Regions from separate parts of the Enterobacter sp. R4-368 genome, predicted to be linked through region 3. Evidence: predicted binding sites of a transcription regulator. Region 3 holds the regulator's gene; each other region holds the start of a gene.
The links. The regulator PurR, encoded in region 3, represses purine synthesis genes. The targets are predictions, from matches to a motif close to CANGCAAACGTTTGCNTG.

Region 1: pyrC (dihydroorotase) is a predicted target of PurR. The motif match lies at 2,816-2,833, and genes of this name have one in related genera.
Region 2: H650_RS22230 (amino acid aminotransferase) is a predicted target of PurR. The motif match lies at 5,384-5,401, and genes of this name have one in related genera.
Region 4: pyrD (quinone-dependent dihydroorotate dehydrogenase) is a predicted target of PurR. The motif match lies at 6,194-6,211, and genes of this name have one in related genera.

Annotation. Positions count from the first base shown of each region.
Region 1 covers NC_021500.1:4,951,233-4,959,311, reverse strand. Annotated here, with positions in the region: gene mdtH (multidrug efflux MFS transporter MdtH) at 165-1,373, shown strand; gene grxB (glutaredoxin 2) at 1,439-2,086, shown strand; gene H650_RS23125 (lipoprotein) at 2,210-2,770, shown strand; gene pyrC (dihydroorotase) at 2,886-3,926, shown strand; gene dinI (DNA damage-inducible protein I) at 4,002-4,247, shown strand; gene bssS (biofilm formation regulator BssS) at 4,525-4,779, shown strand; gene solA (N-methyl-L-tryptophan oxidase) at 4,900-6,018, shown strand; gene H650_RS25015 (YceO family protein) at 6,070-6,186, shown strand; gene H650_RS23100 (cytochrome b) at 6,446-7,012, shown strand; gene H650_RS23095 (YceI family protein) at 7,014-7,589, shown strand; gene trhO (oxygen-dependent tRNA uridine(34) hydroxylase TrhO) at 7,624-8,079, opposite strand, start outside.
Region 2 covers NC_021500.1:4,766,940-4,775,018, reverse strand. Annotated here, with positions in the region: gene pepN (aminopeptidase N) at 1-515, opposite strand, end outside; gene pncB (nicotinate phosphoribosyltransferase) at 779-1,981, shown strand; gene asnS (asparagine--tRNA ligase) at 2,141-3,541, shown strand; gene ompF (porin OmpF) at 4,144-5,277, shown strand; gene H650_RS22230 (amino acid aminotransferase) at 5,465-6,655, shown strand; gene H650_RS22225 (MBL fold metallo-hydrolase) at 6,701-7,348, opposite strand; gene mepK (peptidoglycan L,D-endopeptidase MepK) at 7,375-7,923, opposite strand.
Region 3 covers NC_021500.1:727,634-735,712, reverse strand. Annotated here, with positions in the region: gene H650_RS03340 (riboflavin synthase) at 1-516, shown strand, start outside; gene cfa (cyclopropane fatty acyl phospholipid synthase) at 548-1,696, opposite strand; gene punC (purine nucleoside transporter PunC) at 1,999-3,195, opposite strand; gene punR (DNA-binding transcriptional activator PunR) at 3,308-4,219, shown strand; gene purR (HTH-type transcriptional repressor PurR) at 4,238-5,263, opposite strand; gene cydH (cytochrome bd-I oxidase subunit CydH) at 5,561-5,650, shown strand; gene H650_RS03315 (MFS transporter) at 5,819-6,988, shown strand; gene sodB (superoxide dismutase [Fe]) at 7,043-7,624, opposite strand; gene H650_RS03305 (C40 family peptidase) at 7,749-8,079, opposite strand, start outside.
Region 4 covers NC_021500.1:4,775,516-4,783,594, forward strand. Annotated here, with positions in the region: gene pepN (aminopeptidase N) at 1-1,601, shown strand, start outside; gene ssuB (aliphatic sulfonates ABC transporter ATP-binding protein) at 1,807-2,583, opposite strand; gene ssuC (aliphatic sulfonate ABC transporter permease SsuC) at 2,580-3,368, opposite strand; gene ssuD (FMNH2-dependent alkanesulfonate monooxygenase) at 3,376-4,521, opposite strand; gene H650_RS22270 (sulfonate ABC transporter substrate-binding protein) at 4,518-5,489, opposite strand; gene ssuE (NADPH-dependent FMN reductase) at 5,482-6,057, opposite strand; gene pyrD (quinone-dependent dihydroorotate dehydrogenase) at 6,305-7,315, shown strand; gene zapC (cell division protein ZapC) at 7,484-8,026, shown strand; gene H650_RS22290 (YcbX family protein) at 8,023-8,079, opposite strand, start outside.

The sequences.
Region 1 (8,079 bases), 820 kb from region 3:
GAAAACAGCAACATGGCATTTTCTGCGTCAAACACCATTTTCGATGAAAAGTCTCAATCAAAGGCAGACGTTGATAAAAAAATATTGTCACCACGAAGATGGGAAAAGGCCCGGCGAAACCGCAGAATAAGAAGGTCTTATCTTTCTTATTTCCCGGAGGGGAAATGGCGCGCATATCGCAGGCAAGGAGCCTGGGTAAATATTTCCTGCTTGTCGATAATATGCTGGTTGTTCTCGGCTTTTTCGTTGTCTTCCCACTGATTTCTATCCGCTTTGTTGACCAGCTTGGCTGGGCGGCGTTAATGGTCGGCATTGCGCTCGGTTTGCGTCAGTTTATTCAACAAGGGTTGGGGATTTTCGGCGGTGCGATTGCCGACCGCTTCGGCGCCAAGCCGTTGATTGTCACCGGCATGCTGATGCGCGCGGGCGGTTTTGCCGCGATGGCGGTGGCGCATGAACCCTGGCTGCTGTGGCTTTCCTGTATTCTTTCCGGGCTGGGCGGCACGCTGTTTGATCCGCCGCGCTCCGCGCTGGTGGTGAAACTGGTGCGCCCTAATCAGCGCAGCCGTTTTTTCTCGCTATTAATGATGCAGGACAGCGCGGGCGCCGTTATTGGCGCGCTGCTTGGCAGCTGGCTGCTGCAATATGACTTTCGTCTGGTATGTGCGGCCGGTGCGCTGATGTTTATTTTATGTGCCGCATTTAACGCCTGGCTGCTGCCTGCCTGGAAACTCTCAACGGTGAAAGCACCGGTGCGCGAAGGTCTGACGCGTGTGCTGCGTGACAAGCGCTTTGTGACTTACGTGCTGACCCTTACCGGTTATTACATGCTGGCGGTGCAGGTCATGTTGATGCTGCCGATTATGGTTAACGACATTGCCGGCTCACCGGCGGCAGTGAAGTGGATGTATGCCATTGAAGCCTGTCTGTCGCTGACGCTGCTCTACCCTATTGCTCGCTGGAGTGAAAAACGCTTTCGTCTTGAGCATCGATTGATGGCCGGTCTGCTGGTGATGTCCTTCAGCCTGCTGCCGGTGGGGATGGTCGGCACGCTGCAGCAGCTCTTCACGCTGATTTGCACCTTCTATATTGGCTCCATAATTGCCGAACCCGCGCGGGAAACGTTAAGCGCACAGCTGGCCGATTCCCGTGCGCGCGGCAGCTATATGGGGTTCAGCCGTCTTGGGCTGGCCTTCGGTGGCGCGCTTGGTTATGCCGGTGGCGGCTGGCTGTTTGACGCCGGGAAAGCATTTAACCAGCCAGAGTTGCCGTGGATGATGCTTGGCGTTATCGGGATGATTACCTCCATGGCGCTACTGTGGCAATTTAGCCACAAACGTATTCGCCCGACCATGCTCGAGCCCGGCGCCTGATTTGCACGCCGGTTTTCCCTCTTCCATACTGGTAATTGATGGATAAGCCAGTATGGAGGAGAAACGTGAAACTCTACATTTACGATCACTGCCCGTTCTGCATTAAAGCCCGCATGATTTTCGGCCTCAAGAACATCCCCGTCGAACTCAAGATCCTGCTCAATGATGACGAAGCCACACCGACGAAAATGATTGGCCAGAAAATGGTGCCGATCCTGCAAAAGGACGACAGCCGCTATCTGCCGGAAAGCATGGATATTGTTCACTATGTCGATAAGCTCGATGGCAAACCGCTGCTTACCGGCACGCAAAACCCGAAAATCGAAGAGTGGCTGCGCAAGGTTAATGGTTACGTTAATAAGTTATTGATCCCCCGCTTTGCGAAATCGGCGTTTGACGAATTTTCCACGCCGCAGGCGCGCGCCGGATTTGTGGCCAAAAAAGAGGCCGCCATTGGCGATTTCGCCGAACATCTCAGCCATTCGGCGGGGTTAGCGAAAAATATCAGCGACGATTTACGTGTGCTGGATAAATTGATTGTTCAGCCCAACGCGGTGAACGGAGAACTCTCCGATGATGATATTCATCTCTTCCCGCTGCTGCGTAATCTGACGCTGGTAAGCGGTATCAACTGGCCAAGCCGCGTTGCAGCATACCGCGACAATATGGCGAAACAGACACAAATTAACTTGCTGTCATCAATGGCTATTTAACCGCCCATGACGGAAGCGCGCCCGCTTCCGTCATGCCTTTCAGCTTTTTCCGCTGGCCTTTATTTAGCGTGTGTCGCATGCTACGCCCCTGCGTCGTAGCATGGCAATCACGTTGAGGAATTCATGAAGAGAATTATTTTTGCCGCAGCATTACTGTTGAGCGGCGTGCTGGTGGGGTGCAATCAACTGACCCAATATTCTATCAGCGAACAGGAGATTAACCAGGCGCTACAGAAGCGTAACGACTTCGCCAAAGACATTGGCGTGCCCGGTGTTGCGGATGCCCATATTGTGCTGAATAACCTGGCCAGTGAAATCGGTCGCGAAGAACCCAATAAAATCACGCTGACCGGTGATGCGAATCTGGATATGACCTCGCTATTTGGCAACCAGAAAGCCATCATCAAATTGAAACTCAAAGCGTTGCCGGTGTTTGATAAAGAAAAAGGCGCGATTTACCTGCAAGAGATGGAAGTGGTTAACGCCACCGTGACACCGGAAAAAATGCAGACCGTGTTACAAACGTTGATGCCTTATCTTAATCAATCGCTGCGCAATTACTTTAACCAACGCCCTGCTTATGTGCTGAAAGAAGACAACAGCAAAGGCGAGGCGCTGGCGAAAAAATATGCCAAAGGGATTGAGGTGAAACCGGGGGAAATTATTATCCCCCTCACCGACTAAATTACAGGGCGCCGCGAGCGCCCTTTTTTTCAGGAAAAGGATGCAAACGAAAACGTTTCCGCTTATTCTTAGTGCCCGGCAAAAAACACCTGTTCTCACCAGCCGGAGCACTCCAATGACCCAACCCCAGGTTTTGAAAATCCGCCGTCCTGACGACTGGCATGTCCATTTACGTGATGGCGAAATGCTAAAAACCGTGGTGCCGTGGACCAGCGAAACTTACGCCCGCGCCATTGTCATGCCGAACCTTGCTCCTCCTGTCACCACTGTGGATGCGGCTATCGCCTACCGCCAGCGTATTCTTGACGCCGTACCCGCCGGGCATGATTTTACGCCATTAATGACCTGCTATCTGACCGATAGCCTGAGCGCCGATGAAGTCGAACGCGGCTTTAACCAGCAGGTATTTACGGCAGCGAAACTCTATCCGGCGAATGCCACAACCAACTCCAGCCATGGTGTTACCAGCATTGATGCGATTATGCCGGTTCTGGAACGGATGGAGAAACTGGGCATGCCGCTGCTGGTGCATGGTGAAGTGACGCACGCGGATATTGATATTTTCGATCGCGAAGCGCGGTTTATCGAAACGGTCATGGAACCGTTACGCCAGCGCCTACCGGGGCTGAAAGTGGTGTTTGAGCATATTACGACCAAAGATGCCGCAGATTATGTGCGCGATGGCAATGAGCTGCTGGCCGCGACCATTACCCCTCAGCATCTGATGTTTAACCGTAACCATATGCTGGTCGGTGGCGTGCGCCCGCATCTTTATTGCCTGCCGATCCTGAAGCGTAATATTCACCAGCAGGCGCTGCGCGAACTGGTTGCCAGCGGCTTTACGCGCGCGTTTCTCGGTACGGACTCTGCGCCGCATGCGCGTCATCGTAAAGAGGCCAGTTGCGGCTGCGCCGGTTGTTTCAACGCCCCCACCGCGCTTGGCAGTTATGCAACCGTGTTCGAAGAGATGAACGCCCTCCAGCACTTTGAAGCGTTCTGTTCCGTCAACGGGCCACGTTTCTATGGCTTACCGGTGAACGAAACGTTTGTTGAGCTGGTGCGTGAAGAGAGCCAGGTGCCAGAGACGATTGCGCTGCCGGAAGATTCACTGGTGCCGTTCCTCGCCGGTGAAACCGTGCGCTGGCGGGTTAAATAAAAAAATTATCGCTCCCTGTTGTAATATTTTCCGCTTAACTGTATAAACATACAGTAAATTACACAGGGGGCTATTATGCGCATTGAAGTGACTATCGCCAAAACCACACCCTTACCGCCTGGCGCTGTTGATGCACTGGCGGGCGAGTTATCTCGACGTCTGAACAATTGTTACCCCGATCGCGAAAACAAAATTACGGTTCGCTATGCCGCAGCAAATAATCTTTCGGTTTTAGGCGGTGCAAAAGAAGATAAAGATCGCATAACTGAAATTTTGCAGGAAACCTGGGAAAGCGCCGACGACTGGTTTATCACCGACTAATTTCTCTTTAAGTTTGTGCTTATTGCCGGGTCGCCCCGGCTTTTTTTGTTGTTTTTTTAAGCGCAATCCTGGTGCAGATCTTTTTTAATAAAAATATATGGTTAAGAGCCCGTTTTCTTATTCAAAAAAATCTAACGGCCGAAAAAACATGTTGCAGAGTGTTTAATTATTCGATCTACAACCCCACTTGTTGGTATACTGAAAAAGCTTCAAATAAAACACGCATTGAACCTCAAGAGTCGTTGTCGAATTAAACACGCCAATAAAGGGGGTTATGATGGTAAAGAATAATGAAGTCATCCAGACCCATCCACTGGTCGGATGGGACATCAGCACCGTGGATAGCTACGACGCACTGATGCTCCGGTTGCACTACCAGACCCCAAACAGAGCCGCTCAGGAAGAGACCGAAGTCGGCCAGACGTTGTGGTTAACGACCGATGTTGCCCGCCAGTTTATATCGATACTCGAAGCGGGCATTGCCAAGATTGAATCGGGCGACTACCAGGAAGATGAGTATCGCAGGCATTAGTGATAATGCGCTATATAGACTCAACAGGCACCCTTGTGGTGCCTTTCTTATTTCTGTCCTTGTATAACGTTCCCAGGTTAATTACCCTCCTGAACACGCATTTGCCTGGAGAACACCACCATGAAATACGATCTCATTATTATTGGCAGCGGCTCTGTCGGCGCAGCGGCAGGCTATTACGCCACGCAAAGCAGGCTGAATGTGCTGATGACCGACGCTCACCTGCCGCCCCATAAGGAAGGCAGCCACCACGGTGATACGCGTTTAATTCGCCACGCTTACGGCGAAGGCGAGAAATATGTTCCGCTGGTGTTGCGCGCGCAGCAGTTGTGGGAGCAACTGGCGGCGGAAAGCGGCGAAGCGGTATTTGACCGTACAGGCGTTATCAATATTGGTCCGGCTGATTCCACTTTTTTGGCTAACGTCGCGCAAAGCGCAGCGCAGTGGCAGCTGGCCGTCGAAAAACTCGATGCCCCGTCACTGATGGCTCGCTGGCCGGAAATCCGCGTACCCGACGATTACATCGGCCTGTTTGAAGCCGACTCCGGTGTGCTGCGTAGCGAACTGGCGGTAAAGACCTGGATCCGTCTTGCCAAAGAGGCGGGCTGCGCTCAGCTCTTCAATTGCCCGGTCACCGCGCTGCATCATCATGAAGACGGTATCAGCATCGATACCCGGGAAGGGACATTCCACGGCAAAAAAGTTCTTGTCAGCGCGGGGACGTGGGTGCAAAAACTGCTGCCGGCATTGCCGATACAACCGGTCCGCAAAGTTTTTGCGTGGTTCCAGGCCGATGGCCGTTACAGCACCAAAAACAAATTCCCGGCGTTTACCGGTGAAATGCCCAATGGCGACCAGTATTACGGCTTCCCGGCGGAAGACAATGAATTAAAAATTGGCCGTCACAACGGCGGGCAGCTTATCAGCGACGCGCAGCAGCGTAAGCCGTTTGGCGAAGAGCCGGGAGATGGCTCCGAATGTTTCGCTTTCCTGCGCCAGTTTCTGCCCGGCATCGGTGGGTGCTTGTACGGTGCATCCTGCACCTACGATAACTCTCCGGATGAAGACTTTATTATTGATACGCTGCCGGGATCCCCGGACACGCTGATTGTCACTGGTCTTAGCGGACACGGTTTCAAATTTGCGCCAGTGCTGGGCGAAATTGCCTGTGAATTTGCCCACGGCAAACGTTCGCATTTTGATTTACAACCTTTCTCACTTTCCCGTTTTACCGGGTAACCTTTCAGCGGCCTCGTTCGGGGTCGCTTATCGCATTTTTACGGAGAGAATATGCGCCGTCTGTTTCATTACTTAATAAATAACGTGCGTGAACATTTGATGCTTTATATTGCGCTATGGTTACTTATCGCACTGATCGATATTATCTATATCGTATGGGCATCTTGATAAACACTGACAAAAACTGACATATACTTATAAAAATATATTTTCAGGGCAGAATATTTAAACATCCTCTCCGCAACAAAACCTTAATAAATTGAGGACTTACACCACAGTCCACCTAATGTGCTGAATGTTATCCAGCAAAGTCATTCAAAAACGATGATATAGAAAAAATAACGATCCAATAGCGTAATTTTGAGTTGCAATATTGTTTTTCTCCCGCCATTTTAATTTAACCAGTTATTAACCCAGATTAACAATTATGCCATTACGCAATTCACCTGAGCGCTACGGCGCCGTTTCTATTGTTCTGCACTGGCTGGTAGCCATTGTGGTTTATGGTATGTTCGCGTTGGGTCTGTGGATGGTGACACTGAGCTATTACGACGGCTGGTATCATAAAGCGCCTGAGCTCCATAAGAGCATCGGCATTTTGCTCATGCTCGGCCTCGTGTTCCGGGTAGTGTGGCGTTTTCTTTCCCCGCCGCCAAAGCCGCTCGCCAGCTATTCACGTCTGACGCATATCAGCGCCGTGCTTGTTCATATCGCGCTCTATTTGCTGTTGTTCGGCATTCTTTTCAGCGGCTATCTCATCTCCACGGCCGACGGTAAACCCATCAACGTTTTCGGCCTGTTCGAGATCCCCGCAACGCTTGCCGATGCCGGATCGCAAGCCGACCTTGCCGGAAATATTCACCTCTGGCTGGCATGGACAGTGGTTGTGCTGTCCGTATTACATGGCCTTGCCGCGATTAAACACCATTTCATCGATAAAGACGTCACTCTCAAGCGCATGCTGGGGAAATCGTCGCCTGACTCTGGAGCATAATATGAAGAAAATCCTGCCGGGACTCGCTCTCGCTTCGCTGCTGTTCACCACGGGTTCTGCTATCGCTGCGGACTACAAAATTGATAAAGAGGGTCAACACGCCTTCGTTAATTTTCGTATCCAGCACCTCGGCTATAGCTGGCTCTATGGCACGTTTAAAGATTTCGACGGGACGTTTAGCTTCGACGAAGCCAACCCGGCCTCAGACAAAGTGAACGTGACCATTAACACTAACAGTGTCGATACCAACCACGCCGAGCGTGATAAACACTTACGCAGTGCTGAATTCCTGAATGTCGCCAAATTCCCGCAGGCAACCTTTACTTCAACCGAGGTGAAAAAAGCGGGTGACGGGCTGGATATTACCGGCAATCTGACGCTGAATGGCGTCACCAAACCGGTAGTGCTGGCGGCGAAACTGATGGGCCAGGGCGATGATCCGTGGGGCGGCGTGCGCGCAGGCTTTGAAGCTTCCGGCAAAATTAAGCTGAAAGATTTTAACATCACCACCGATCTGGGTCCGGCGTCACAGGACGTTGAACTGATTATTTCCGTGGAAGGCGTGCGTCAGAAGTAAGATTGCGGGAGAGGGGCAACCCTCTCCCCAGGGTTTATTCCGGATCCGGAATCCCCAGTTTGGTATTCAGACGACCACGGGATTTGTTAAAGATTTTGTTGCCATTCTCCCGCCCGGCGCGACGTTTACGCTGCTCTTCTTCCGGCAATTCGCTCTCTTCTTTGCACAGCTCACTGCAGCAACCATTAAATTTCTCAGCGCAGGCCGGACACTGAATAAACAGCAAATGGCAGCCGTCATTGCGACAATTGGTATGGGAATCGCAGGGAGTGCCGCACTGATGGCAATGAGCAATAACGTCATCGGAAATGCGCTCGCCCATACGCTCATCAAATACAAAGTTTTTACCGATAAAACGCACCGGCAAGCCCTGTTCGCGCGCGCGGCGCGCATATTCGATAATGCCGCCTTCGATATGCCACACTTTAGTGAAGCCGTTATGCTTCATCCAGGCACTCGCTTTCTCGCAGCGAATACCGCCGGTGCAGTA
Region 2 (8,079 bases), 1.0 Mb from region 3:
TGACGACCATTCTCCAGTTCGCCCTGATCAACACGGTTGCCGTTAGAGAGCAGGAACGGGTAGCGGGTTTTATCGGCAATCAGTTTGGTGGTAAAACGCGCCAGCACATCCGGGCGGTCCAGGTACCAGGTAATATGGCGGAAGCCTTCCGCTTCACACTGCGTACACAGCGCTTCACCGGACTGGTACAGCCCTTCGAGCGCGGTGTTCGCGGCCGGGCTTATTTCATTCACAATGCGCAAGGTAAAACGTTCTGGCAAACCATCGATCACCAGTTGGGAGCCTTCTTCTTTATAGTTGGTCCAGGGCTCATCATTTACGTGAATGGAAATCAGGGTCAGCTCGCCGCCATCCAGGCGCAGCGGCACAGCAGAGGCGCTATGGCGTGACACTTTGCTCAGCGCAGTGACGACGGTTTTGGCGGCGTCAAGGTCAAAGGTCAAGTCAATATCGCTAATCAGGTAGTCCGGCGCACGGTAGTCGTGACGGTATTTGGCTTGTGGCTGTTGTGTCATAAAAAACCTTTAGCATCTTCTGTTGGTTACGACTCCAGTCTATTCCGGTTGCCGCAAACGCGCCACGCAGAATCTTCATCTTTTCAGAGGGAAAAGCTCTGTCTGCTACATTTTTATAACAGTCGGCACGAAATGCCATCGACCCATTCAACGCCTTATGGTGTGATCAGGGTTCAATAACCAGGTAAACAAGGTATACTCCAGCGACATTCTGCTTTGTTTATTGTACTAAACGCTCCTGTAAGAGGATGCTACTGCGCACCATGACTCAACTCGCTTTTTCAGGTCTGCAAACGCTGCTGGATACCGACGCTTACAAGCTGCACATGCAGCAAGCGGTGTTTCACCACTATTATGACGTGCATGTGTCGGCTGAATTCCGCTGTCGCGGCGATGACCTGCTCGGTATCTACGCAGATGCGATTCGCGAACAGGTCGACGCGATGCAATCGTTGCGTCTGCAAGATGACGAGTATCTGTGGCTGTCCGGCCTCCCCTTCTTTCAGCCTGACTACCTTAACTGGCTCCGTCATTTTCGTTATGACCCGCGCCAGGTCACGATTACTAACGACAACGGCAAGCTGCATATCAGCCTTTCCGGCCCGTGGCGCGAAGTGATCATGTGGGAAGTGCCGCTGCTGGCAGTGATCAGTGAAGTGGTTCACCGCTGCCGTTCGCCACAGACTGGCGTGCAGCAGGCTCTGCTGCATCTGGAAGAGAAACTGGCGGATTTCGCTGCGCGCACCGCGCAGGTAGATATGTCCGGTTTCCGTCTGATGGATTTCGGTACGCGCCGCCGTTTCTCCCGCGATGTGCAACAAGCGATAGTCGAACGGTTGCAACAAGAACCCTGGTTTATTGGCACCAGTAATTATGACCTGGCCCGCCGGCTGTCGCTGACCCCCATGGGCACCCAGGCGCATGAGTGGTTCCAGGCCCACCAACAGATCAGCCCCGATTTGGCCACCAGCCAGCGCGCGGCACTCGCGGCCTGGCTTGAGGAGTATCCAAACCAACTGGGGATTGCGTTAACAGACTGCATTACGATGGATGCGTTTTTACGTGATTTCGGTCCGGAATTCGCAACCCGTTACCAGGGTCTGCGCCATGATTCTGGCGATCCGGTGGAATGGGGCGAAAAAGCGATTGCCCACTATGAAAAACTCGGCATCGATCCTCTGTCGAAGACGCTAATATTCTCGGATAATCTCGATCTGAACAAAGCGCTGGATCTCTATTGCCACTTTGCCGATCGCGTCAAGCTGGGTTTTGGTATCGGGACACGCCTGACGTGTGATATTCCCGGCGTAAAACCGCTGAATATTGTTATTAAGCTCGTTGAGTGCAACGGAAAACCGGTAGCAAAATTATCCGACAGCCCCGGGAAAACTATCTGCCATGACAAGGCGTTTGTTCGCGCCTTACGCGAAGCGTTTGACCTGCCGCAGGTCAAAAAAGCCAGTTAATAGCAGGGAGCCTGGGGGCTCCCTTCTTTTTTGCCAATAATTTATTAATGGTTCCTGCGAATTCTGCTTGTCTGATGGCGTACGCCAGGTAACATAGATATCCCCCCTAATCGGGCGGACAAGTGTTTATTTTTTCCGACTATTAACAGAGAGAATATTATGAGCGTTGTGCCTGTAGCCGACGTATTCCATAGCCGCGTGGCCGTTGACAGTGAAGTCACCGTACGCGGATGGGTACGCACCCGCCGAGATTCTAAAGCTGGTATCTCCTTCCTCGCCGTTTATGACGGCTCCTGCTTTAATCCTGTACAGGCCGTTATTAATAATTCTCTGCCCAATTACCATGACGAAGTGCTGCGTCTGACCACCGGTTGCTCCGTTATCGTCACCGGCAAAGTCGTGGCGTCACCGGGCGAAGGCCAGACTCTGGAAATTCAGGCGACCTCTGTCGACGTCACCGGCTGGGTTGAAGATCCGGATACCTACCCGATGGCGGCAAAGCGCCACAGTATTGAATATCTGCGTGAAGTTGCTCACCTGCGCCCGCGCACTAACCTGATTGGCGCGGTTGCGCGCGTTCGCCACACGCTGGCGCAGGCGCTGCATCGTTTCTTCGACGAACAAGGTTTCTTCTGGGTATCTGCGCCGCTTATTACCGCGTCGGATACCGAAGGCGCAGGCGAAATGTTCCGCGTCTCCACGCTGGATATGGAAAACCTGCCGCGTACCGCAGAAGGCAAAGTCGATTTTGATAAAGATTTCTTTGGCAAAGAAGCTTTCCTGACCGTTTCCGGCCAGTTGAATGCGGAAACCTATGCCTGTGCCCTGTCCAAGGTTTATACCTTCGGCCCGACGTTCCGCGCGGAGAACTCCAACACCAGCCGTCACCTGGCTGAATTCTGGATGCTGGAACCAGAAATCGCTTTCGCCGATCTCGACGATAACGCCCGTCTGGCTGAAGCGATGCTGAAATACGCCTTTAAAGCGGTGCTGGAAGAGCGTCTGGACGACCTGAAGTTCTTTGAAGAACGTGTGGACAAAGACGCGATTGGCCGTCTGGAGCGTTTCATCGCGGCAGATTTCGCTCAGGTTGATTACACCGATGCGGTCGCCATTCTCGAAAAATGTGGTGAGAAGTTCGAGAACCCGGTGTACTGGGGCGTTGACCTGGCTTCTGAACATGAACGTTACCTGGCCGAGAAACACTTCAAAGCACCGGTGGTGGTGAAAAACTACCCGAAAGATATTAAAGCGTTCTATATGCGTCTTAACGAAGATGGAAAAACCGTGGCGGCGATGGATGTGCTCGCGCCGGGTATCGGTGAAATCATCGGCGGTTCGCAGCGTGAAGAGCGTCTTGATGTCCTGGATGCCCGTATGGCAGAAATGGGGCTGAATAAAGAAGATTACTGGTGGTATCGCGATCTGCGCCGTTACGGCACTGTACCGCACTCCGGCTTCGGTCTGGGTTTTGAACGCCTGATTGCCTATGTGACAGGCGTACAGAACGTGCGTGATGTGATCCCTTTCCCGCGGACTCCGCGTTCCGCAACATTCTGATGTTCTTAAGGCCAGCGCTATCGCTGGCCTTTTTCATTTATGTGACGCCTGTCAACTTTCATTAACAGTTCACGAGTGTACCCACCAATCCCCGTCGCGTTTTTTACCCTTCTTTGCACCTTTTTACACCTGAAAAACTTCTGTACGTAAATCCCCCAAACCGTTTATTGCGGAATATGTCAGCCTGTTAATTAGCACTTTTGGTTAAAATACGCACAGCAATCTGGATGGCTAAATGCCGTTATAAGAAAAAACACGACACACGCATTTAGCGGATAAGAAAAGCCTTTAGCTTAATTAAATATAAGTAATTCATATAAATAGCAATGATATCGCTCATTAAATCAGCACCCGGTGCTGAACTTTGAGATGGTTCACAAAGTTCCCGAAAATACATAAAATCTTACACAATATTTCTTTTTGTTACTGCTTTAAGACATTTGTAGCACTTTCAGAGTAGCGAAACGTTGTTATGTTTGGAAAGATGCCTTTCAGACACAGAAAGACACCAAACTCTCATCAATAGTTCCGTAAATTTTTTTTGACGGAATTTATTGGCGGCAGTGGCAGGTGTTCAAAAAAACCAATGAGGGTAATAAATAATGATGAAGCGCAATATTCTGGCAGTGGTTATCCCTGCTCTGCTGGCAGCCGGTGCAGCTAACGCTGCAGAAATCTACAACAAAGACGGCAACAAAGTAGACATCTACGGTAAAGCTGTAGGTCTGCACTACTTCTCTAAAGACAACGGTGCCAACAGCTACGGCGGCAACGGCGACCAGACTTATGCACGTCTGGGCTTCAAAGGCGAAACCAAAATCAACGACCAACTGACCGGTTACGGCCAGTGGGAGTACAACTTCCAGGGTAACAACTCTGAAGGTGGTACCGATGCTCAAAGCGGTAACAAAACTCGTCTGGCATTTGCTGGTCTGAAATTCGGCGATTTCGGTTCTTTCGACTACGGTCGTAACTACGGTCTGGTATACGATGCAATCGGCGTAACCGATATGCTGCCAGAGTTTGGTGGTGATACCGCGAACAGCGATAACTTCTTCTCCAGCCGTAACGGTGGTCTGGCAACTTACCGTAACCACAACTTCTTCGGCCTGGTTGATGGTCTGAACTTCGGCGTTCAGTACCTGGGTAAAAACGAGCGTGCTACATCACTCACAGATTCTGCAGATGACATTACTCGTTCAAACGGCGATGGCTGGGCGACTTCTGTAAGCTATGACTTTGAAGGTTTTGGTATCGTTGGTGCATACGGCGCAGCGGATCGTACCAATACTCAGCAAGCTCTGACAACTTACGGTACAACAGGCGATAAAGCTGAGCAGTGGGCGACCGGGATCAAATACGATGCTAACAACATTTACCTGGCAGCATTGTACGGCGAAACTCGTAACGCGACCCGTCTGAAAACAACTCTGCCTGGAAACACCGCTAAGTCCAACGGTTACCTGAACAAAACTCAGGACTTCTCCGTTGTTGCACAGTACCAGTTCGACTTCGGCCTGCGTCCGTCCATCGCTTATTACAAATCTAAAGCGAAAGATGTTGAAGGTATCGGTAGCGAAGATTACATCAACTATGTTGAAGTTGGTGCTACCTACTACTTCAACAAAAACATGTCCACCTATGTTGACTACATCATCAACCAGATTGATAAAGACAACAAACTGGGCGTAGGTTCTGACGACACCGTAGCTGTTGGTATCGTTTACCAGTTCTAATCAGTCACCCTCGACTGTTATATGCATATCAAACAGGGCCTTTGGCCCTGTTTTTTTATGCCTGTAAGATAAATTACGATGAGTTTTGAAAAGCATCGCGCTTTTTATCGCAAACGGTTGGCAATTCCTGTGTCAGCCGTTAACCTGATAGCGGATCTCCCTTCTGTCATCAAAATGGAACCTCGTCATGTTTGAGAATATAACCGCCGCCCCTGCCGACCCCATTCTGGGTCTGGCCGATCTGTTTCGCGCCGATGAACGCCCCAATAAAATCAACTTAGGCATCGGTGTCTATAAAGATGAAACCGGCAAGACCCCGGTGCTGACCAGCGTTAAAAAAGCCGAGCTTTATCTGCTGGAAAATGAAACCACCAAGAACTACCTCGGTATCGACGGTATTCCTGAGTTTGGCCGTTGCACGCAGGAACTGCTGTTCGGCAAAGGCAGCGCGATTATCAATGACAAACGTGCGCGCACCGCGCAAACACCTGGCGGTACGGGTGGCCTGCGTGTGGCGGCAGATTTTCTCGCTAAAAACACCTCCGCAAAACGTGTCTGGGTGAGCAACCCGAGCTGGCCGAACCACAAAGGCGTATTTAACTCCGCCGGGCTGGAAGTGTGTGAATACGCTTATTACGACGCGCAAAATCATGCGCTGGACTTCGAGGGTCTACTGGCAAGCCTGAACAATGCCCAGGCAGGCGATGTGGTGCTGTTCCACGGTTGCTGCCATAACCCGACCGGTATCGATCCAACGCTGGAACAGTGGGAAACACTGGCGAAGCTGTCCGTTGAAAAAGGCTGGCTGCCACTGTTCGACTTCGCTTATCAGGGCTTTGCTCGCGGCCTCGAAGAAGATGCTGAAGGATTACGCGCATTTGCTGCGCTGCATAAAGAGCTGCTGGTTGCCAGTTCGTTCTCAAAAAATTTTGGTCTGTACAATGAACGCGTCGGTGCCTGCACATTGGTGAGCGCAGACGCGGAAAGCGCCGATCGCGCATTCAGCCAGATGAAAGCTGTTATCCGTGCTAACTACTCTAACCCGCCAGCGCACGGCGCGTCGGTGGTTGCAATCATTCTCAGTAACGAGGCTCTGCGTGCCATTTGGGAGCAAGAGTTAACAGACATGCGCCAGCGCATTCAGCGTATGCGCCTGCTGTTTGTTAATACCTTGCAGGAGAAAGGGGCTAACCGCGATTTCAGCTTTATCACCAGACAGAACGGTATGTTCTCCTTCAGCGGCCTGAGCAAAGAACAGGTGCTGCGCTTGCGTGAAGAGTTTGGTATCTACGCGGTTGCTTCAGGGCGCATTAACGTCGCGGGCATGACGCCGGATAATATGTCACCGCTGTGCGAAGCTATCGTTGCCGTACTGTAAGTTACAGCAGCAACAAAAAGGGTCGCCGAAGCGACCCTTTTTTATTTACCAGACCGGTAATTCATCTTGCAGGAACGGATTGTGCAACCGCTCATTTCCCAGCGTAGACATCGGACCATGTCCGGGAAGGAAAGTAACATCATCACCGAGCGGCAACAATTTGCGCTTGATGGAATCAATCAATTGCCCATGGTTGCCCTTCGGGAAATCGCTGCGCCCTACGCCGCCTTTAAAAATCACATCGCCGGAAATCAGCAAACGAGATTGTGCATCAAAGAACACAATGTGCCCCGGCGTATGACCAGGACAGTGCAATACCTGCAGCGTTATTTTACCCACCGTTACGCTGTCGCCTTCATTTAACCAACGATCGGGCGTCAGCGGCTGGCACTCCTCCAGGCCAAACATCCGGCTTTGTGCCGGCAGGCCTTGCAGCCAGAACTCATCTTCTTTTTCCGGGCCGATAATCGGCACACCATAATGCTGCGCCAGTGCGGCTGCGGCACCAACATGATCAAGGTGACCATGCGTAAGCAGGATCTGCGTCAGTGTCACGCCTGAAGCGTCCACTTCCTGAATAATCCGTTCGGCGTCACCGCCGGGATCGACCACGGCGGCAAGTTGGGTCTGCTCACACCAGATAAGCGAACAATTCTGGGAGAACGCGGTAACCGGAATAATACGATAGTTCATACTGCTCCTGTAGCTCAGCCTGAGTTTTACCAGTGCCTTACCGGCCCGGTATCAATATGCACAAAGTTGCTGCTGGGATAGTATCCTACACCACCCGCGCGCAGAGATAACGCGGCTTTGCGAATATTACTCAGCGAAATCCCTTCAATATGGAAATCCATGGCCTGACCTTTGGTGTGATAGCTCTGTTTCGCCACACCGCGGCTGTGTGCGCGTAGTTCATTGTTGGTATCAACAGAACGGTAACCGGAGATCAGTTGCACTGGCTTGCGTGTTCCCAGCAGCCCTTGCAAACGGAAAAGATGGTCGAACAAACGAGGGTCGATGGTTTTGATTTTATTCGCGCGGTAATCACGGAAAAAATGATTAAGTTTTGCTAATTCATCCTGAATATAGCCCCTGCCATCGAAAAACTCAGCTTTAATAGATTCACCGGTATTCAGATTATTCAGCGTCAAAATACGCGGGCGCGGCGTGGAAAGGGTGGCAAAAGCCGGTGTTGGTAAGATGGCAGCACCGAGTGCGACCCCACCCAACGCCAGCAGTTTGCGGCGATTAGCGTCAAATTTATCCATGATAATAAATTCTACAGATAAGCAATGTTGAACAAAATTTATGCACTCGTATAGCGCACGAGAGGCACCTTACCGGGCAACAAACGCCACGTCAAGGCTGCCTCATCCCAGTAAATACGGGCTCTGTAGCCTCCAGAGCCCATTTTCTACCAGTTA
Region 3 (8,079 bases):
GCCAATAATGGTTGCTGTCTGACAGTGACGGCGATTAACGGCCGCCATATCAGCTTCGATCTGATGAAAGAGACGCTGCGTATCACCAACCTCGGCGATCTGAATGTGGGCGACTCGGTAAACGTTGAGCGCGCGGCAAAATTCAGCGATGAAATCGGCGGTCACTTAATGTCGGGTCATATCATGACCACCGCCGAAATAGTCAAAATTCTCACCTCGGAAAATAACCGCCAGATCTGGTTCAAAGTGCAGGATCCTGCGCTGATGAAATACATTCTGTACAAAGGTTTTATCGGCATTGACGGGATCAGCCTGACGGTTGGCGAAGTCACCAGTAGCCGCTTCTGCGTGCATTTAATTCCGGAAACGTTGCAGCGTACGACGCTTGGCGCGAAAAAACTGGGGCATCGCGTGAATATCGAAATTGACCCGCAAACGCAGGCGGTTGTCGATACCGTGGAGCGTGTGCTGGCCTCGAAAGAAGCGGCGATTGTCGCAGCAGCCAGCGAAGAGTAAAAATAAACCCCGGCATGCCGGGGTTTATTTTTTAACGCGCGACGCGCAACCCGTGTTCAATACCCCGGCTGAAAACCACCTGCCAGAGCTGAATGTCCCGCGCACGAAACGCCCCCGCGCAGGCATTGAGATAATAGCTGAACATCCGTTTAAAGCGTTCCGAGTAGTTGTCGGCGATTTCCGGCCAGGAGGCAAGAAAACGCTCATGCCACGCCATTAACGTGCGGTCATAATCCGCGCCGAAATTATGCCAGTCTTCCATCACAAAGTGTGATTCGCTGGCATCCGCAATCTGGCGAACAGAAGGCAAACAACCATTCGGGAAGATGTAGCGGTTGATCCACGGATCCACATTATGATCGGTACGTTTTGAGCCGATGGTATGCAGTAAAAAAATGCCATCGGGTTTCAGGTTACGATCGACAACGCGGAAATAGGTCGCATAGTTTTTTGGCCCGACATGTTCAAACATGCCAACGGAAACAATGCGGTCAAATTGCTCGTCGAGATCGCGATAATCCTGCAAACGGATATCGACATCCAACCCTTCGCAACGCTTCTGCGCCAGCTTTTGCTGCTCTGCGGAGATCGTCACGCCAACCACACTGACGCCGTAATTTTGCGCCATAAACTGCGCCAGACCACCCCATCCACAGCCAATATCCAGCACGCGCATGCCGGGTTTCAACTGCAGCTTTTCACCAATAAGCCGCAATTTTGCCCGTTGTGCATCGTCCAGCGTTTCAGCGTCTTTCCAGTAGGCGCAAGAGTATTGCATCTGCGGGTCCAGCATGCGGGTAAACAGATCATTACCAAGATCGTAATGTTCTTTGCCCACAATCCAGGCCCTTTTTTTACTTTGCAGATTAAATAATCTTGCTCCGGCAATGCGGAGTGTATCTTTGAAATGGTGCGGAAGTTGGTTTTCCAGCCCGGCGCGTAAGACTTTGGTGAAAAATATGTCCAGGCGGGCGCAATCCCACCAGCCGTCCATATAACTTTCGCCGAGTCCGAGCGAGCCTTCCTGTAAAACACGTTTGAAAAAATCAGGATTTTTCACCTGAATATCTGACGCTGCGGGACCGTTGACGCGGATACCTGCGCGACCCAGCAGTTCGTTTGCTATACGGAACCAATTGTCATCCCGTACGCTAACTTCTTCTATACACGATGAACTCATAACTTCTCCATCACTCGCAGTGATCAGAACCTTCAAACAGCGTAGACGCTTTTTCGGGCTTGTGAGAAATCTCACGGTTTTTACCGTGAGGCTGATATCCGACGTAGAACAGAGGAAGGGAGAGGACCCTTGCCGAAAGGCCTTCCATGGGTAAACGGGTACAATCCGGTACCCGTTAATGCATAATATTTATCGTATTTATTAAACAGCCGAAAATGAGTATAGGCTTCAAAATCAGGTGATTCAATAAAAAGCCCGTAGCAAGCTAACCACTGTGTTGTTGATAGTCGCTTGCGCAACTATTAATGCGACGAGGAAGCCACAGCCTTTTTACCTGCTAATTCATCGTGCGTGCGGCGCTGAAGGCGATAACCCAGCGCGACCAGTAGTACCATTGCCAGCATGACACTGGTGGTCGTCAGCAGTGGTGTGGCGATGAGCCATGAGACCACCAGGCTTGCCAGAAAACATAAACCCAGCTGTAGCGTATTCTGTAGGGCGGCTGCGCGGCCGGTTGCCTGCGGGAAAGGACGCAGCGCCTGCGCGACCACGATAGGGTAAATCGCGCCGTTGGCCATTGCCATAAAGCAGAAGGGGATGAGCAGCGCGGCCAGCGACACGTCCGGCATAAAACCGACGGCCCAGGTGGCGAGGACACTTAACGCGAACGCCCCCAGCAGCCATGGCAACAAACGAGAACCCTGCCATTTCTGCAACGCGGCACGGCAACCGTAACCGCCCACCAAAAAGGCGATGGTTTGCGGCACATAACTGAGGCCAATAACCGATGGGCCATAACCCATTTCATGCAGAATAAACGGTGAACCGGTCAGCCAGGCGAAGAAACTGGCTGAGCAGGCGGCATAGATAATCACATTCCCGCGATAATCCCGGGCACGCAGCAGATCCATAAATGTCAGCGGTTGTTCGTGGTGTTCACTTTTCTGCGCGGGTGATTTCAGCCGCCATGCCGGGATCATCAGAATTAGCGTTATCGCCAGTAAAGTGGCGAAAATGGCCTGCCAGCTGAAATGCGCAAGGATCCAGGCGCCCAGCAGCGGTGCCAGTGCCGGCGTCAAACCCACGAGCGGCATAATGGTGGCGAAGATGCGATTGACGCGATGCGCGGGGTAGTTATCCGTCACCAGCGCCTGCCAGCTTACTGTCGCGGCGCAGACGCCGACCGCCTGGAGAAAGCGCAGTACCAGCAGCAGGGTTGCATCACGTACCCATAATGTTCCAAGACAGCCCAGCGCGAAAATCGCCAGCCCGGCCAGCAAAACCGGCTTGCGACCATAGCGATCTGATAGCGGCCCCCATACCAGTTGCGCAATGGCAAAGCCCGCCAGAAACAGGCTTAAAGTCGCGCTAACCACCGCAGACGATGTGTCTAAATCTTGCTGTATCGCGCTGAAGGCGGGGAGGTACATATCAGTGGCTAAAAAGCCGAGCACGCTTAATCCCGCGAGCCAGACTAAAAATCCGTTGCCAGGTTGCATTGGTGTTTCTCTTTAATTGCAGGTAATCAGGGCTGTCGAGTGTAAGGAGTGCATTAGCGCTTGTGAAACGCTAATATTTGCGTAGTGGTTTCAAATTTTTTGCAGGCAGATTATGTGGTCAGAATATTCGCTGGAAGTGGTTGATGCTGTCGCGCGCAATGGCAGTTTTAGCGGTGCGGCGCAGGAGTTACACCGTGTACCTTCTGCGGTGAGCTATACCGTGCGGCAACTTGAAGAGTGGCTGGCTGTTCCGCTGTTTGAACGCCGCCATCGGGATGTTGAGCTTACGCCTGCCGGAGTCTGGTTTTTGAAAGAAGGGCGAGCTGTTATCAAAAAAATGCAGATCACCCGTCAGCAGTGCCAGCAAATTGCCAACGGCTGGCGCGGGCAACTGGCGATCGCCGTCGACAACATCGTAAAACCTGAACGTACCCGGCAATTAATCGTCGATTTCTATCGACATTTCAGTGATGTTGAGTTGCAGGTCTACCAGGAAGTCTTTAACGGTGTCTGGGATGCGCTTGCTGACGGGCGGGTGGAGCTGGCGATCGGCGCAACGCAGGCTATTCCCGTCGGTGGGCGTTATGCGTTTCGCGATATGGGAATGCTGAGCTGGAAATGCGTGGTTTCCAGTCGCCATCCGCTGGCGTCACTGGCAGGCCCGCTTAGCGACGATACCTTGCGCAACTGGCCTTCACTTATCCAGGAAGATACGTCCCGCTCGTTGCCGAAACGTATTACCTGGCTGCTGGATAATCAGAAACGCGTGATTGTTCCTGATTGGGCGTCGTCGGAGGCGTGCTTATCGGCAGGGTTATGCGTGGGAATGGTGCCGGCCCACTTTGCCCGCCCGCGGCTCGACAGCGGTGACTGGGTTGCGCTGACCCTGGAAAATCCCTTCCCGGATGCGGCGTGCTGCCTGACATGGCAACAAAATGAGGCGTCCCCGGCGTTAAACTGGCTGCTGGAATATCTGGGAGATAGCGAAACGCTGAATGACGAGTGGTTACGGGAGCCGAATTAACGGCTCCGTAATAAGCGGTTAGCGGCGGTAGTCGCGGAACGGGCCATCGGCCACGGAACGGCGTTCAACCAGACGCGGATGTACTTCAATAGACTGCGACTCTTCGCGCTTGTTGACGATACGATCAAGCAGCATGGTAAACGCCGTTTCTCCCAGCGAATCTTTCGGCTGGTGAATCGTGGTCAGGGCCGGGGTGAAGAAGCGTGAGTTACGTACGTTGTCATAACCAATCAGGGAAATATCCTGCGGTACGCGTAAACCCATCTCATCGGCAGCGCACAGTGCGCCCATCGCCATAATGTCACCGCCGCAAAAGACTGCGGTAGGGCGATGCGCCTGATTGAGGATTTGCTGCATCGCGCGATAGCCGGATTCCGGCTCGAAATCGCCCTGCACGATCCAGTTTTCCGGCACGCTGATAAGGGCTTCTTCCATCGCTTTCATAAAGCCGGCCAGACGGCCAGCGCCAGTGTTACGCTCCAGCGGGCCGGGGATCACGCCAATATCGCGGTGTCCGCGATCAATAAGGTAGCGCCCGGCCATATAACCGCCTTCAAAGGCGTTATCAATAACGGAATCCGTAAAGTCGGCCTTCGCTTCGCCCCAGTCCATCACTACCATCGGAATATGGCGGTACTCTTCCAGCATGCTCAACAGCGATTCCGGGTATTCGGAACACATTACCAGCAAACCATCAACGCGCTTTTGCGCCATCATCGACAGATAAGCACGCTGTTTTTCGAGGCTATTCCAGGCATTGCCGAGGATCAGGGTATAACCCTTCTGGAAGCACTTTTTCTCTACGGCTTCAATAATTTCAGCAAAGTAGGCCGCTTCACTGCTGGTGGCCAGCAAGCCGATCGATTTAGTGTGATTCACTTTCAGGCTGCGGGCGACGGCGCTGGGGGAATAGTGCAACTCTTTAATCGCCGCCCACACAGCGTTGCGCGTCTCTTCGGCGACGAAACGGGTTTTGTTAATTACATGTGATACGGTTGTAGTGGAAACGTTTGCTCGTTTCGCTACGTCTTTAATCGTTGCCATCAGATATCACTCCAGACCATATCATAAGCTCCTGATAATACTTAAGGTAAACGTTTGCCTTTAATCACCCTGTACCCATCAAAGGGGGTGCGGTACGCCGGGAAAACGACACTGGACGTCAGGAGGGGAGTCAATGGCCGGTACGCTAATAAATTTAGCGTCGAATTTTGTCTGATCTTGAGCAAAAGGGGAAGTATTAAAACGTTTCTCCTGCGAATTCCCGCAAGATTTTTAAGATAATTTGTGCAAAAATGCGTTATCTCACTTTTTGTGGGGAAATTAAAAAGGGGAAAATTGATGAGCACCGATCTGAAGTATTCTTTAATCACTACCGTCATCGTTCTGAGCCTGATTGTTTTCGGCGGTCTGACTGCTGCACTGCATTGATCTATCGCGAGGGAGAGCCTTTTCTCCCTCGGTTTTCTTCCCCGCCATTGTTATCACTTCTGCAATAATCTTTTGTCATTCTGCTAACTTCTGTTTTTTGTGATAGCTGTCATACTTTTGGCTTCAGCGACAGGGTCGCAAGTCGGCATGTCTATTTTGGAGTCACAGATGAAAATTAATTTCCCTTTGCTTGCCCTGGCGATTGGCGCCTTCGGCATTGGTACCACCGAGTTTTCCCCGATGGGATTACTGCCGGTTATTGCCCGCGGCGTCGACGTTTCTATTCCGGCGGCGGGGATGCTGATTAGCGCCTACGCTATCGGCGTAATGGTCGGTGCGCCGTTAATGACATTGCTGCTGTCTCACCGCGGCAGACGCAATGCCCTGATCTTTTTGATGGCGATTTTTACGCTCGGTAACGTGCTGTCGGCGATTGCGCCGGATTACGCCACATTAATGCTGGCGCGGATCGTCACCAGCCTGAACCACGGCGCGTTTTTTGGTCTTGGCTCGGTGGTGGCGGCAAGCGTTGTCGCCAAAGAGAAGCAGGCCAGCGCAGTGGCAACCATGTTTATGGGGCTGACCATTGCTAACATTGGCGGTGTGCCTGCCGCAACCTGGCTGGGTGAAACCATTGGCTGGCGTATGTCCTTCATGGCCACCGCCGGGCTGGGTGTGATTGCCATGGCAAGCCTGTTCTTTTCGCTGCCGAAAGGTGGCACAGGTGAGCGCCCGGACGTACGTAAAGAGCTGTCGGTACTGGTACGCCCACAAGTGTTGTCCGCATTGCTGACCACCGTGCTCGGCGCAGGCGCCATGTTCACGCTGTATACCTACATTGCGCCGGTACTGCACACCATTACCGATGCCACTCCCGTTTTTGTGACGGCGATGCTGGTGTTGATTGGCGTTGGTTTCTCCATTGGTAATTATCTTGGCGGCAAACTGGCGGATCGCTCGGTCACCGGCACGCTGAAAGGTTTTTTGATCCTGCTGATTGCCATCATGCTGGCGATCCCGTTCCTGGCGCGCAGTGAAGTGGGCGCAGCCATCAGCATGGTGGTGTGGGGCGCGGCGACGTTTGCGGTGGTTCCGCCGTTGCAGATGCGTGTCATGCGCGTTGCGCATGAAGCACCGGGCCTTTCATCTTCAGTCAATATCGGTGCCTTTAACCTCGGTAACGCGCTGGGCGCGGCAGCCGGTGGGGCAGTGATTTCCGCTGGGCTGGGTTATGATTTCGTCCCGGTTATGGGGGCAATTATTGCCGGGCTGGGCCTGCTGGTGGTGCTGTTCTCTGGTCACTCTCAGCCAGAACGTGCCTGTGCCGCAGCAGAATAAATAGCACAAATGCAAAAAAGGAGGGGCTAGCCCCTCCTTTGTTTTATGCCGCGTTTATGCCGCTAAATTTTTGGCCACGAATGACCAGTTTACCAGCGCCCAGAAATGTTCGAGGTAGTTCGGACGCGCATTACGGTAATCGATGTAATACGCATGTTCCCAGACATCGACGGTTAACAGCGGGGTTGCATCGCTTGTCAGCGGAGTGCCCGCATTAGACGTTGAAACAATGGCTAATGTGCCATCCGCTTTTTTCACCAGCCACGTCCAGCCAGCACCGAAGTTTTTAACCGCAGCATCGGTGAATTGCGCTTTGAATTCGGCAAAGCTGCCGAATGATTTGGCGATAGCTGCCGCCAGCTCACCGGTCGGTTCACCGCCAGCATTCGGGGCCAGGCAGTTCCAGTAGAAAGTATGATTCCAGACCTGGGCTGCATTATTGAACACGCCGCCTTCGCTGCTTTTCACAATCTCTTCCAGCGATTTACCTTCAAAAGCGCTGCCTTTGATCAGGTTGTTGAGGTTGGTGACATACGTCTGATGGTGTTTACCATAGTGGTATTCCAGCGTTTCGGCTGAGATATGCGGCGCCAGGGCGTCTTTTGCATACGGTAATGCAGGTAATTCAAACGACATTGCTATTCTCCTTTCATTATTTTAATAACACCCAATAGCCCTACTGGATGTGCGGATTAGGGTAGCAAATCGAAAGGCCAGACAAAAGAGGGAGTTACCTGCCGCAGGCGCGGCAGGTGAGGGGTCAGCGAATGGTTTTCGGCGTCACGACGCGACGCGCGCCAACATAATGGCGCTGCCAGTAATCTTCACTCAGCGAGGTAACCTGAATGTCCTGGCCGCTACGCGGAGACTGAATGAATTTACCATTACCGACGTACACGCCCACGTGATCGGCGGTACCACGGCCCTGGGTACGGAAGAACACCAGATCGCCGCTCTCCAGTTCCGCCACATTCACCGGCGATGCATCGCGCAGGTGATACATTTCATTGGCGGTACGCGGAATACGGAATTTCACCAGATCCTTATATGCGTAATAGACCAGACCGCTGCAATCGAAACCGGTGCTTGGT
Region 4 (8,079 bases), 990 kb from region 3:
CGGTAAACCGCATTAATAATGTGCGCACTATGCGTGGTCTGCAGTTCGCCGAAGACGCCAGCCCGATGGCGCACCCGATCCGCCCGGATAAAGTTATTGAAATGAATAACTTCTACACCCTGACGGTGTATGAAAAGGGCGCGGAAGTTATTCGCATGATGCATACGCTGCTTGGCGAAGAGAATTTCCAGAAAGGGATGCAGCTCTATTTTGAGCGTCATGACGGTAGCGCGGCGACCTGCGACGATTTCGTGCAGGCTATGGAGGATGCGTCAAACATCGATCTGTCGCATTTCCGCCGCTGGTACAGCCAGGCCGGTACGCCAGTGGTGACGGTGCACGATGATTACAACCCGAACACCGAGCAATACACGTTGACCATCAGCCAGCGCACACCGCCGACCGCCGAACAGCAAGACAAACTGCCGCTGCATATCCCGTTCGATATCGAACTTTACGATAACGAAGGTAAAGTGATCCCGTTGCAGAAAGACGGGCACCCGGTACATAACGTCCTGAACGTCACTCAGGCGGAACAGACCTTTATCTTTGATAACGTCTATTTCCAGCCAGTGCCGTCGCTGCTGCGTGAATTCTCTGCGCCGGTGAAGCTGGAATATAAATGGAGCGATCAGCAGCTGACCTTCCTGATGCGCCACGCCAGTAACGATTTCTCCCGCTGGGACGCGGCGCAAAGCCTGCTGGCTACGCACATTAAACTGAACGTTGCGCGCCATCAGCAGGGCCAGGCGCTGTCGCTGCCACTGCATGTCGCGGATGCGTTTCGCGCGATCCTCCTGGACGAGACGATTGATCCTGCGCTTGCCGCAGAGATCCTGACGCTGCCGTCGGCAAATGAGATCGCCGAACTGTTTGAAATCATCGATCCTGTGGCCATCGCGGCGGTACGCGAAGCGCTGACGCGCACGCTTGCCACCGAACTTGCGGATGAGTGTCTGGCGGTGTACAACGCGCACAAACTCGATAGCTACCGCGTTGAACATGCGGATATCGGCAAACGCTCTTTGCGTAACACGTGCTTGCGTTACCTGGCGTTTGGCGATGCGCAACTGGCAGACAAACTGGTGAGCCAGCAGTATCACGACGCAGATAATATGACGGATGCGCTGGCGGCGCTTTCGGCGGCGGTTGCCGCGCAACTGCCGTGCCGCGATGCGCTGATGCAGGAGTACGATGACAAATGGCATCACGACGGTCTGGTGATGGATAAATGGTTTATTCTGCAGGCCACCAGCCCGGCGAAAGATGTACTGCAAACGGTGCGCAGCCTGTTGAAACACCGCTCGTTCACCCTCAGCAACCCGAACCGCATCCGCTCGCTGATTGGTGCTTTCGCCAGCAGCAACCCGGCAGCGTTCCATGCGCTGGATGGTAGCGGCTATCAGTTCCTGGCGGAAATGCTAACCGAGCTGAACAGCCGCAACCCGCAAGTGGCATCGCGTCTGATTGAGCCGCTGATCCGCCTGAAACGCTATGACGCTAAACGTCAGGCGATGATGCGTGCGGCGCTGGAGCAGTTAAAAGCGTTGCCGAACCTTTCCGGCGATCTGTACGAGAAAGTCAGCAAAGCGCTGGCGTAACAAAAATGCCGCCTTCACCGAAGGCGGCACTGTTTTCCCCGCAAAGGGCGCGCCGAAACCGTTATAAAGCCGCGTATACCAGTCCGTGATTTACCCCCGCCCACCTGGCTGAATTCAAACCGGTTGACGACTGCGCCGACAGAGCGTGGTTTTCAGTAAGCAATAAACCTTAACGGGCGCGACCTGTGCTGGTTACTACAGAACATTAAGCGTGACGCGTTTTTGGGAACGGAACGGTTTCCGACTCGCTGCGTTTCATCACCCGATTCAACACTTCCGCTTCCAGTTCTGCCAGTCTCACCGAACCGAGGCGGCGCGGATGCGGCAGATCGATGGCCAGGTCCAGCCCGATTTTTCCCTCTTCTATTAACAGGACGCGATCCGCCATCGCTACCGCTTCACTGACATCATGCGTCACCAGTACTACCGTGAAACCGTGTGTCTGCCACAGCTCCATAATCAGTGCCTGCATCTCCAGACGGGTTAACGCATCCAGCGCACCCAGGGGTTCGTCGAGCAGCAGCAACCCCGGTTGATGTACCAGCGCCCGTGCCAGCGCGACCCGCTGTTTCTGCCCGCCGGACAACGCCGCAGGCCACTCGCTGGCTCGCTGTTCCAGCCCGACCGCGCGTAACGCATCCTGTGCGGCTTCCCGCCAGCGGCCTTTCAACCCTAAACCAACATTATCTATCACAGACTTCCATGGCAGCAGCCGGGCATCCTGAAACATCATCCGCGTGTCGTTTTGAATATTCGCCAGTGGTGTATTGCCCGCTAACAGCTCTCCGGCATTGGCGGTTTCCAGCCCGGCCAGCAGGCGCAGCAATGTGCTTTTGCCTCCACCGCTGCGGCCTACCACGGCGACAAACTGCCCGGCGGCAATATGCAGATCCAGGCCGCTGAGCACGGTGTTATCGCCGTAACGTTTACTCACGCCGTTTAATAACAACGGGATCCCCTGAGTGAGTCGCGCCGTATTCATGCTGTTGCCTCCTTCACGTGGTAAGCGGGATGCCAGCGCAGCCACAGGCGCTCCAGCAATTGCGCACTCACATCGGCCAGTTTGCCGAGCAGGGCATAGAGAATAATGGCTACCACCACAACATCCGTTTGCAGAAACTCTCTGGCGTTCATCGCCAGGTAGCCAATTCCGGCGTTGGCGGAAATAGTCTCGGCAACAATCAGCGTCAGCCACATCAGGCCGAGCGCAAAGCGTACCCCGACCATAATCGACGGCAGCGCGCCGGGCAGGATCACATGAACAAAGAGCGCAAAACCGGACAAACCGTAGCTGCGCGCCATCTCCAGCAATCCCCGGTCGATATTACGAATGCCGTGCCAGGTATTGATATAAATGGGGAACAACGTGCCGAGCGCGACAAGAAAAATTTTCGCACTCTCATCGATACCAAACCACAAGATAACCAGTGGGATCAGCGCCAGATGCGGCACATTGCGCAACATCTGGATGGAGGTATCCAGCAGACGTTCTCCCCAGCGCGACAACCCGCTAATCAACCCCAGTGTGAGACCGATAGTGCCGCCAATCGAGAAACCAATTACCGCGCGCCAGGAGCTGATCGCCAGGTGTTGCCACAATTCACCGCTCACGCTTAATGTCCAGAATGCTTCCAGCACGCCTTCCGGTGAGGGAAGGATGCGCGTGGAGAGCAAGCCGGTGGAGGAGGCGATTTGCCACACCACCACAATCCCCACCGGCAGTAGCCAGGGGGCAATGTGCAGGAGCCATTTCTTTTCTGCCGCCATAATTGCCTCAGCTTTGCGCCACTTTTCGGGGAATAAACTCGTTCGCCACCGTTTCGCCCTGTAACTGCAACGGTTGTGGCTGCGGAATTTGCGGCACCGCGACATCCAGGTGCGGGAACAGCAGTTCGCCGACGCGATATGCCTCTTCCAGGTGTGGATAGCCGGAAAGAATAAAGCTGTCGATGCCAAGCTCAGCGTATTCATCGATTCTTGCCGCGACGGTCGGGCCATCGCCCACCAGCGCGGTTCCCGCGCCGCCGCGTACCAGCCCAACGCCAGCCCACAGGTTGGGGCTGATCTCCAGTTGATCGCGCTTGCCGCCATGAAGCGCCGCCATCCGCTGTTGACCTACGGAATCCTGGCGAGAGAAGGCGGCCTGCGCTTTAGCAATCGTGGCATCATCCAGATGGGCGATCAGGTTATTCGCTGCCTGCCAGGCTTCGGCATTCGTTTCCCGGACAATCACATGCAGCCGAATACCGAAGCGCACTTTACGCCCGTGGGCTGCGGCTTTGGCGCGCACCTGTTCAATTTTTTCTTTTACCTGCGCTGGCGGCTCGCCCCATGTCAGATAGAGGTCAACCTGCTCAGCGGCCAGATCCTGCGCCACATCGGACGATCCACCGAAATAGAGCGGCGGTCGCGGTTGCTGCACCGGCGGGAAAAAGAGTTTCGCGCCGCGTACATGAATATGTTTGCCCTCGAAGTCTACAGTGTCGCCTTCCAGCAGACGACGCCAGACGTGAGTAAACTCCGCGGAGGCTTCATAACGCTGCGTATGATCGAGAAATACGCCGTCTCCGGCCAGTTCCTGCGGATCGCTGCCGGTTACCAGGTTAAACAGCGCACGTCCATTTGATAGCCTGTCCAGCGTGGCCGCCTGGCGTGCAGCAACGGTCGGCGACGTGACGCTGGGACGCAGGGCGACAAGAAACTTCAACCGCTGCGTTACCGGGACAAGTGAGGCGGCGACCAGCCACGCATCTTCACAGGAGCGTCCGGTCGGGATCAGCACCCCGCTGAACCCTAAACGATCCGCCGCCTGAGCGACTTGTTGTAAATAAGCATGATCTACCGGGCGCGAGCCGTGGTCCGTCCCTAAGTAGTGACCATCGCCGTGGGTGGGTAAAAACCAGAACAGATTTAAGCTCATGATTTGGCTCCTTGTTTGGCCGGTTGCCAGATACGGGTGCGAATATCGACTTTTTTCGGTAGCAACCGGTTCTCATAAAAGAGATCGGCCGTTTGCTGTTGCAGTGCGGCGGTGGTGTCATCGACCGGTGAGATTTTGGTCGGTGGACGGTGATCGAAATAGCTGGCAATCACCGGCTGGGGCAGCCCCAGCGTTTTGGCAAACAGCGCGATGCTTTCGTCACGCTGGCTAATGGTTAACGCATCGGCTTCGCTAAAGGTGTTCAGAACGCCCTGAATAAATGCACCGTTTTTTTCCGCATAGGGACGCGAAGCTAAATAGAAGGAGCCAGTCTGTTTCAGCGTGGTGCCGTCTTTCAGTACCCGCACGCCACCCTGCAGTAGCGCGGCCGAGTAGTAAGGATCCCAGATGGCCCATGCATCAACGTTACCTTGCTGGAACGCGGCGCGCGCATCCGCAGGTGTCAGAAACACCGGCTGAATATCGCTGAATTTCAGCCCGGCCTGTTGCAGTGCGCGCAGCAGTAAATTGTGTGAACTGGAACCTTTCTGGAAAGCGACTTTATGCCCTTTCAAATCGGCAACCGTTTTAATTGGACTGTTTTGTGCAACAAGGATCACTTCTGCTTTCGGCTTTGGTGGCTCAACGCCGACATACAGAAGATCCGCCCCCGCGGCTTGCGCAAAAATTGGCGGAATGTCGCCCGTGCTGCCGAGATCGATACTGCCAATATTCAGTGCTTCCAGCATTTGCGGGCCTGCCGGGAATTCCGTCCAGGTGATTTTGGTGTTCGGGTAGCGTTTTTCCAGTAGTTCATGGCTTTTTGCCAGCACCATGCTGACGCTGCCTTTCTGGTAACCAATACGCAAACTTTCCGGTGCCGGTTCGGCGGCCTGCGTCCAGGCGGAAAGCGTCAGTAAACCGCTTAACGCCAGCCATTGCGCGCGATTTTTAAACAGGTTAAACATGCGCGACTCCTTGCGGCAGGTGGAAATCCGGCGCCTGGATATCCCGGCGGTGCAGCGCTTGCCAGAAAGTTTCCAGCGCCTTATCCAGTCGGGTTTGCAGATTGGGCGTCAGGCTGGGCTTATGCTGGTAATCCAGCACCTGGCTATCATCGGCGAAGACGCCATGCAGGATCTCTTGCGCTTTCAGTGCGCTGAGCACCGGCTTCAGGGCGTAATCCACCGCCAGCATATGCGCCACGGTGCCGCCAGTGGCCAGCGGTAACACCACTTTGCCTTCCAGCGCCCGTTCGGGCAGCAGATCGAGCAGCGTTTTCAGGGCGCCGGAGTAAGCCGCTTTATAAATAGGTGTCGCGACGATTAACCCGTCGGCCTCGTTGAGTTGCCCAATAAATGTTTGTAACGCGGGGCTATCAAAGCGGGCATAGAGGAGATCCTCCGGCGCGAAATTTTGCAAATGCCAGTGACACACTTCGATATCCTGCGCATTCAGGCGCTCGCGGGCATACTCCAGCAACGCGCTGGAGCGGGAGGGAAAGCGCGGGCTTCCGGCCAGGGTGACAACTCTCATAATCGCTCCTTATAACCAATTGTTTGCTTTTAGATAACATTAATAACAATTAAGGGCAGTGTGGCAGAGTCGATTTATTCCACTAAATGATTTATTCGATGAAAATATGCTGAAATTTGCATAAAGGAGAGAGGTAAGAGAAAACGATTGCGTCGATTCGCCTTTTTTTGCCGCAGGTCAATTCCCTTTCGTCGGGTAATCACTGATAATACGCCCCCGGTTTGCAACCGGGAATCCAGGAGAGTTCATGTACTACCCCTTCGTTCGTAAAGCCCTTTTCCAGCTCGATCCAGAGCGCGCTCATGAATTAACGTTCCAGCAATTACGCCGTATTACCGGCACACCTTTCGAAGCCCTTGTACGTCAGCGTGTACCGGAGAAGCCGGTCAAATGCATGGGGCTGACCTTTAAGAACCCGTTGGGGTTAGCGGCCGGGCTGGATAAAAATGGTGAGTGCATTGATGCGCTGGGCGCGATGGGGTTTGGCGCCATCGAAATCGGTACCGTGACGCCACGCCCGCAGCCGGGTAATGACAAGCCGAGGATCTTCCGTCTGGTGGACGCCGAAGGGCTGATCAACCGTATGGGCTTTAATAATCTTGGCGTGGATAACCTGGTTGAGAACGTGAAGAAATCACACTTCGACGGTGTGTTGGGCATTAATATTGGCAAGAATAAAGACACGCCAGTTGAGCAGGGTAAAGATGACTACCTGATTTGTATGGAAAAAATCTATGCCTACGCCGGTTATATCGCCATTAATATTTCTTCGCCAAATACGCCCGGTTTGCGCACGTTACAATATGGCGAAGCGCTGGACGATCTGCTTACGGCAATTAAGAATAAGCAAAACGATCTGCAAAATGTGCATCATAAATATGTTCCGGTAGCCGTAAAGATCGCACCAGATCTTTCTGAAGAAGAATTGATCCAGGTGGCCGATAGTTTAGTTCGCCACAATATTGATGGTGTTATTGCCACTAATACTACGCTTGAAAGATCGCTGGTACAGGGAATGAAACATTGTGACGAAACGGGTGGGTTAAGTGGTCGTCCGTTGCAATTAAAAAGCACGGAAATTATTCGGCGGTTGTCGCAAGAATTAAACGGACGCTTGCCGATTATTGGCGTAGGTGGCATCGACTCGGTGATAGCGGCTCGCGAGAAAATCGCCGCCGGTGCGTCACTGGTGCAAATTTATTCGGGCTTTATTTTTAAAGGTCCACCGCTGATTAAAGAAATCGTTACCCATATCTAATCTTTTATCCCTTCCTGCACAACCAGGGCTTTATTTCCCGCCCTGGTTGTTTTATATTCCACCACTGTTGCTAATTTAAACATTTTAGTCTTTTATTATTTAGGTAATAAACGAGGCGGCAAACAGGATGAAAAAGCGACAGGATGTTTAGGGGAAGGGGAGAGGAAAATGCGAATTAAACCTGACGATAATTGGCGCTGGTATTTTGATGATGAGCATGATCGCATGATGCTCGATTTAGCCAATGGCATGTTATTTCGCTCTCGTTTTGCCCGTAAGATGCTGACGCCAGACGCTTTCTCACCGTCTGGTTTTTGCGTGGATGATGCTGCGCTCTATTTCTCCTTTGATGAAAAATGCCGCGATTTGCCGTTATCCCATGAGCAACGCGCTGAACTGGTACTTAACGCGCTGGTAGCGATTCGCTTCCTCAAGCCGCAAATGCCGAAAAGCTGGCACTTCATGACGCATGATTCCCTGTGGACGCCTGTTACGGGCGAAGGTGCTTGCGTCTGGCTCAGCGATACGCAGGAGTGTGTGAATCTGCTGGTGGTTGAACCGGGTGACAATGCTGCGCTGTGTCTGCTGGCGCAACCCGGCGTGGTAATTGCCGGGCGCACTATGCAACTGGGCGATGCGATTAAAATTATGAACGATCGCCTCAAACCACAGTTACATACCAACGCAATTCAATTCGAACAGGCGGTTTAAGCCTCCAGTCGCAGTGATGTTTTCGGCACACAGCTACAGCAGAGAATTGAACC